2 regions of the Nocardia sp. PE-7 genome follow, and region 1 is predicted to be linked to the other one. Evidence: riboswitches for the same ligand, from Rfam matches in the RefSeq annotation. Region 1 holds a riboswitch; the other holds the start of a gene.
The links. Region 1 has a riboswitch for cobalamin ahead of QX204_RS17495 (ABC transporter substrate-binding protein). Riboswitches for the same ligand answer to the same signal wherever they lie in the genome.
Positions count from the first base shown of each region.

Region 2: linked by a shared signal. The riboswitch ahead of metE (5-methyltetrahydropteroyltriglutamate--homocysteine S-methyltransferase) and the one ahead of QX204_RS17495 (ABC transporter substrate-binding protein) in region 1 are both predicted to bind cobalamin.

Region 1 covers NZ_CP129614.1:3,691,774-3,695,224, forward strand. Annotated here, with positions in the region: gene QX204_RS17485 (adenylate/guanylate cyclase domain-containing protein) at 1-212, shown strand, start outside; gene QX204_RS17490 (PucR family transcriptional regulator) at 225-1,478, opposite strand; cobalamin riboswitch at 1,576-1,707, shown strand; gene QX204_RS17495 (ABC transporter substrate-binding protein) at 1,813-3,339, shown strand; gene QX204_RS17500 (class I SAM-dependent methyltransferase) at 3,336-3,451, shown strand, end outside.
Region 2 covers NZ_CP129614.1:4,880,761-4,884,211, forward strand. Annotated here, with positions in the region: gene QX204_RS23025 (pyruvate carboxylase) at 1-1,187, opposite strand, end outside; cobalamin riboswitch at 1,478-1,675, shown strand; gene metE (5-methyltetrahydropteroyltriglutamate--homocysteine S-methyltransferase) at 1,816-3,451, shown strand, end outside.

The DNA of each region.
Region 1 (3,451 bases):
CCGTCCGCCGTGGCGACGATCTGTTCGGCCGCAACGTCGCCATGGCCGCGCGCGTCACCGCGCAGGCCGAGGGCGGCGAGGTCCTCGTCAGCGAGCCGGTACTGGAAGCCATCGGCAGCACGACAGATCTCACGATCGGGACCCCTCGGGACGCCACCCTCAAGGGCCTGCGCGGCACTCATCGCCTCACCCCGGTCTGCCCGGCGCAATAGACCGTGGCGAGCTCACATCGGCTGTGGCGTGCTCTGTCGCCAGTACAGCGCGTCCAGCGCGACCGCGACGTGCACGCTGTTGTCCGCCAGGGGTCGAGGCAACAACTCGTCCGCGCGGGCGAGCCTGCGCAGAATCGTGTTCCGGTGGGTGAACAGGCGGGCCGCGGCGCGCGTGGCGTTGCATTGCTCGTTGAGGTAGACGAGCACCGATTCGCGCAGTTCGCTGTCGGCATGTTCCAGCTCGCCGAGGGTGTACTTGATGAAACGGTCCGCCTGAGCGCCGTTTTCGGTGATCAGCGAAGTCAGCTGCACTTCACCGAAGGTGACCAGACGCCGCGTGCTGTGTGGGCGAGCGAGGATCCGGTGCGCGGCCTGAGCGTCGAGGTGACTCGTCCGGAAACCCGCGACGTTTCGACCGGTCGAGCCGATGGCGATTCGCACCCCGGGAATATGGTCCATCGCCTCGGTCAGGATCGCGAGATCGGGAGGCGTCGGGCCCGGCACCCACACCCACAGGGTGGCCGCGCTGGCGAGCAGACTCAGTGCCGTCGCCGCACCGGTGGCCTGCGCGAGTGCCCTGGTCACCCGATGCGGTTCCTCCAGTTCGGCACCGGGAATGCCACTCCAGGCGATGGCCGCGGTATGGGTCGTATCGAGCCGGTAGCCGAGCCTGATCGAAGCACGCTCGACATTGATCGGTTCGCCTTCGAGGATGAGCGAGATCATCTCCCGCCGTTCGGCATACGAACCGCGGGCCAGCTCGTCACGCTCGTCGTCGATGACCTCGGTGATCGCCTCGACGGTGCCGTCGACGAAGTCGGCTATCGACGCGGCGGAAACCTCGAAGACCTCCTGGAGCTCGAACGGCTCGGTCGTCAGGATGAAGATGATGGACATCCACCGCCGCCAGGCAACGTCTTGACCGACGCGATAGGCCTGGAGAGCGGCCTCGTTCAAGCCGCGGCGGACCAGGTCGCGCACGATGGCGATCTGGTCGGCGCCGAGGTTGATCGGCACCGGCATCCCCGGATCGGCCACGTTGGCCGATGCCCAGTGCAGCAGGTTCGCACGATTGACGCGCCGCACTGCCTCGGCCAGCAACGGATCCCCGGCGATGGCGCGCAGGCTGGTCTTGAGCAGCGTGGCGTCGTAGAGCTCGTCGAGCCACTCCTCCGGCGCGTTCAGCGCGATCTCGGCACCTTGGCGGATCACTTCACGCGCGCGGTCGGACAGGCGTCGATCGAACAGACCATCACCAGAATGCACCCCGTCATTATGCAACCCCCGGTCCGAGTTCCCGCGAGCCGAATGGCGGTGACCGGTGACGGCGCCCGACGGGCGCGTCCACGGGTCCGTACCGACACCGGTTTTCACCGGTGTGCGTAGGATATCGCCTGTCCGTAGGGAAGACCGGTGTGAGTCCGGGGCTGTCCCGCAACTGTGAGGCTCGTCCGCGAGCCGAAGCCAGATACCTGCGGATGAACTGTTGAAACGGTCGTGATCACGTGGGTATTGATCGATGCGCCGAACCGAGCCACACCGGTCGTGGCTTGTTTCCGCATGTCTTCGTCGCGTGAGAGCCAACGCGATAGGAGCCTTCATGCAGCCACCGAACCTGCGACGCCGCACATTCCTGCTCGGTGGCGCACTCGCCGCGGGCACCGTCCTCGCCGGGTGCAACCGGTCGACGCCGTCCGGGAACTCGGTCGACACCTTCACTGCCGCCTTCCAGGGCTCGGGCGCCGGCGAGGGCATCGATCCCGGCGTGAACACGCTGTTCATCGACGAAGCCCGGATGAAATCGGTCTATGACGGATTGTTCGAGATCGACGAGACGATGACGCCGATTCCCCGCCTCGCGACGGCGGCCGAGCCGAACGCCGACGGGACCCGGTGGCGCATCTCCCTGCGAGATGCCGCCTGGCACAACGGAAAAGCCTTCGGCGCCGACGACGTCCTCTACACCTTCGCGCGGGTGCTCGGCCCGCCGCAGCGTCGCCCGTTCATCGCCGCCTCGTCGCTCGACAAGGTCGACCTCGCCCAGAGCCGCGCCATCGATGCGCGCACGGTGGAGATCGTGCTGAAGGAGCCCTCTTTCGAGTTCCTGATCGCACTGTCGGCCTACGGGACGAAGATCGTGCCGAATGGGGCGACCGACTTCGAGCGGCCGGTGGGCACGGGTCCGTTCGTTTTCGACTCCTTCACGGCTGGAAAGGAATTCGTAGCAACCGCCAACGATCGCTACTGGGACGGCGCCCCGTCGATTCGTCGACTTCGCATCGTCAGCGCGGAGTCCGACGCCCGGCTCGCGGCGGTGCAGAGCGGCGAGATCGACTACGCCGACAACCTCACGCCGTCGGCGGCACGGACCCTGCAGGGACGACGCGGCGTGACGCTCGCGGCCACCCCCAACAGCGGCATCTACTTCTTCGCCATGAAGACCGACCGCGCCCCGTTCGACAATCCTGATGTGCGCCGCGCGGTGATGCGGATGCTCGATCGCGACGAGTTGGTCAAGGTGGCGCTCGAGGGCAACGGCGAGATCGCCAACGATGTATTCGGCAAGGGGTTCCAGTACTACGCCGACCTGCCGCAGCACAGCTTCGATCCCGACGAGGTGGGCCGGTTGCTGCGTCGCGCCGGGGTGCGTGAGCTCTCGTTCGACCTCTTCACCGCGCCGGTCGCGCATGGATTCGTCGAGTCGGCACGACTTTTCGCCGAGCACGCGAGCCGCTGCGGGGTGAAGGTCAATGTCGTGCTCGGATCGAAGGACACCTATTACACCGACGCGCTCAACACCGGTCACCTCACGATGGGTCAGTCCGGGCCATTGCCCGTTCCGAACCATTTCGCGTCGCGCCTGCTCACCGGATCGCCACAGAATCGGACGAAGTGGTCCGATGCCGAATTCGACGCACTGTATGTCAAGGCGCAGTCGACCCCCACCGAGGAAGGGCGGGCGGCGATCTACCGCACGATGCACGAAATCCTCTACGACCGGGGTGGATTCGTATTCTTCGGCAACACCGCGTGGAACAGCGCCGCGGGCGATCGCTTCGAGCGACTGCCCGCGGCGGTGCCGAACTCGCACGGCTGGGCCCGATTCGACGAGGTGAGCGCGCGATGACCGGACTCGACGCCGCGCGAGCGCGGTATTGGATCGAACGCTGGGACCGCCAGCAGGAGCACTACATGCCCGACCGTGAGCAGCGATTCGAGGTCATCGGCGATGTGGTGCA
Region 2 (3,451 bases), 1.2 Mb from region 1:
CCACGGCAGGTGAGCTTGACCAGCATCGAGTCGAAGTAGGCGCCGATCTCGGCGCCCAGGTTCGCGCCACCGTCGAGGCGGATGCCCGCGCCGCCCGGCGTGCGGTAGGCGGTGATGCGGCCGGTGTCGGGGCGGAACCCGTTGGCCGGGTCCTCGGTGGTGATGCGGCACTGCAGCGCGGCACCGCGGATCTGCACCGTCTCCTGGCTCAGACCCAGGTCAGCCAGGGATTCCCCCGCCGCGATCCGCAGCTGCGACTGCACCAGGTCGACGTCGGTGATCTCCTCGGTGACCGTGTGCTCCACCTGGATGCGCGGGTTCATCTCGATGAACACGTGGTTGCCACGCTCGTCCAGCAGGAACTCCACAGTCCCCGCGTTGATGTAGCCGATCTGGCGGGCGAAGGCCACCGCGTCGGCGCAGATACGTTCGCGCAGTTCGGGCGACAGGTTCGGAGCGGGCGCGAGCTCGATCACCTTCTGGTGGCGACGCTGCAGCGAACAGTCGCGCTCGAACAGGTGCATCACATTGCCGTGCTGGTCGGCCAGGATCTGTACCTCGATGTGGCGCGGATTCACCACCGCCTGTTCGAGGAACACCGTCGGATCACCGAACGCCGACTCCGCTTCCCGCGACGCCGCTTCGATCGACTCACGCAAGAGCTCCGGCGTGGCGACCCGGCGCATGCCACGACCACCACCACCGGCGACGGCCTTGACGAAGATCGGGTATTCGAGTTCGGCTGAGGCAGTGAGCAATTCGTCGATATCGGCCGAGGGCGCGCTGGACTTCAGCGTCGGCAGACCGGCCGCCTTGGCCGCTTCGATGGCCGTGGCCTTGTTGCCCGCCATCTCGAGGATCTCGGCGGTGGGGCCGATGAACGTGATGCCCTCGGCGGCACAGGCCGCGGCGAGGTCGGGGTTCTCCGACAGGAAGCCGTAGCCGGGGTAGATCGCGTCGGCGCCCGCGCTCTTGGCGGCCTCGACGATCGCCTCGATCGACAGATACGCGCGAACCGGGTGGCCCTCTTCGCCGATCTGGTAGGACTCGGCCGCCTTGAGGCGATGCACCGAATTGCGATCCTCGTACGGGAATACCGCGACCGTTCCGATGCCGAGTTCGTAGGCCGCGCGGAAGGCACGGATAGCGATCTCACCACGATTTGCGACCAAGACTTTCGAGAACATTGGCCTACGGTACCCGGCCGTGAGGCGCGGTCGGACACGCAAGGTGGCTTCGCAGCAATCTTCACACCGCACACCCGCCCACCTGCGAAGTTGCGTTCATCAGGCCGTCACATCTCACCGCGTGGAGCCGCCCGCGGTGCGCGTGGTGGACCTCGGCGCAACCGCAGGTCACGGCCCTGTTCGCGACGGGGCGGTGTCCCGCGCCCCCGTCGAGGGCCTATGCTGAGGGCGCAGCTGGTTCGCCCGCGCGGTGGAAGAGTCGGAGCCCCGACCTCCCGCGTAGGCGTCGAAACCCGGGTGCGGATCATGTTCCGCACCGGGTGAGAGGGAACCCGGTGAGAATCCGGGACTGTCCCGCAGCGGTGAGCGGGAACGACCGCCGTCAACAGCACTGGGCATCATGCCTGGGAAGCGACGGCCAGTAGGTCGGTCGATCACACGACCGGTGCCCGCGAGTCCGAAGACCTGCCGACTGTGCCGGATACGCCGTATCCGGCGGCCACCGCCTCGTGGATCGGGCGCGCGGACCACCGATGCCGACTGTCGTATCTTTCGCGACGTGTCCGGTCCTGTGGCGTGCGCCCGCGAAAAGGCGACGGCTCTCCCTGCACGACACTGGAGAATCTCCGTGACTGTTTCGCACACCCCTTTCACCGCAACGGTTCTCGGCCTACCGCGAGTGGGCCCGAACCGGGAACTCAAGCGCGCCACCGAGTCCTACTGGGCGGGCCGCGCCGATGCCGCGCACCTGCACGCGGTCGGCCGTCAGCTCCGTCGAGCCCAGCTCACCGAATTGGCCGCGGCGGAACTCGATTCGGTGCCGGTGGGCACCTTCTCCTACTACGACCAGATGCTCGACACCGCAGAACTGCTCGGCGCTCTGCCGCCGCGCGTCGCCACCATCGCCGATCCGCTCGACCGCTATTTCGCGGCCGCGCGCGGCACCGACACGGTCGCTCCGCTGGAGATGACCAAGTGGTTCGACACCAACTACCACTACCTGGTGCCCGAAATCGACGCGGCCACCACCTTCTCACTGCATCCCGGCAAGCTGCTGACCGAACTCGACGAAGCGATCGAGCTCGGCGTCCCCGCACGTCCGGTGGTGATCGGTCCGATCACCTTCCTGAAGCTGGCCAAGGCCACCGGTGGTGCCGCGCTCGAGCGTCTGCCCGAGCTGGTGCCGCTCTACCTCGACCTGCTGGCCCAGCTGGCGGACGCGGGCGCGCAGTGGGTACAGATCGATGAGCCGGTGCTGGTCACCGACCTGACCGAGGCGGAGATCGCCCTGGTCGGCCAGACCTACAGCGCGCTGTCGGCCGCACAGAACCGGCCCGCGATCCTGGTCGCCACCTACTTCGGGCACCCCGACGCCGCCCTGGCGGTGTTGGCCGAGACCGAGATCGAGGGTGTCGCTCTCGATTTCACCGCGGGCGCCGATATCGCGGCGGTCGCCGCGCTGCCTGCCCTGGCTCGTAAGTTGCTGGTGGCAGGCGTGGTCGACGGCCGCAATATCTGGCGCGCCGACCTCGACGCCGTTCTCGGCACCCTGGGCACGCTGCTCGGCAGCGCCGATTCGGTGGCGGTGTCGAGTTCGTGCTCGCTGCTGCACGTGCCGTATTCGCTGGCCCCCGAGACCGGACTGGACGAGCGGCTGCGCTCGTGGCTGGCCTTCGGCGCCGAGAAGGTCGACGAGGTGCGCGTGCTGGCCACCGCGCTCACCGCGGGTGTCGACACCGTCGCCGACGACCTGGCCGCGGCCCGCGCCGCCGCCGACTCACGCCGGACCGACCCGCGACTGCACAACGAGCAGGTCCGGGCCCGATTGGCCGAACTCGACGAGCACGACCTGACCCGCTCCCCCGCCGACGAGCGTCGCACCCTGCAGCGCGATCACCTCGACCTGCCGGCGCTGCCGACCACCACCATCGGCTCCTACCCGCAGACCTCCGCCATCCGGCTGGCCCGCGCCGCGCTGCGCAAGGGCGAGATCGACCAGGCCGAGTACGTCGGGCGGATGCGGGCCGAGATCGCCGATGTGATCACCCTGCAGGAAAAACTCGGTCTCGACGTACTGGTGCACGGCGAACCCGAACGCAACGACATGGTGCAGTACTTCGCCGAACTGCTGGACGGTTTCGCCGTCACCGACGCGGGCTGGGTGCAGTCCTACGGAACTCGCTGCGTGCGCCCGCCGATCCTGTTCGGCGATGTGACCCGGCCCGAGGCGATGACGCTGTCCTGGATCGGGTACGCCCAGTCGT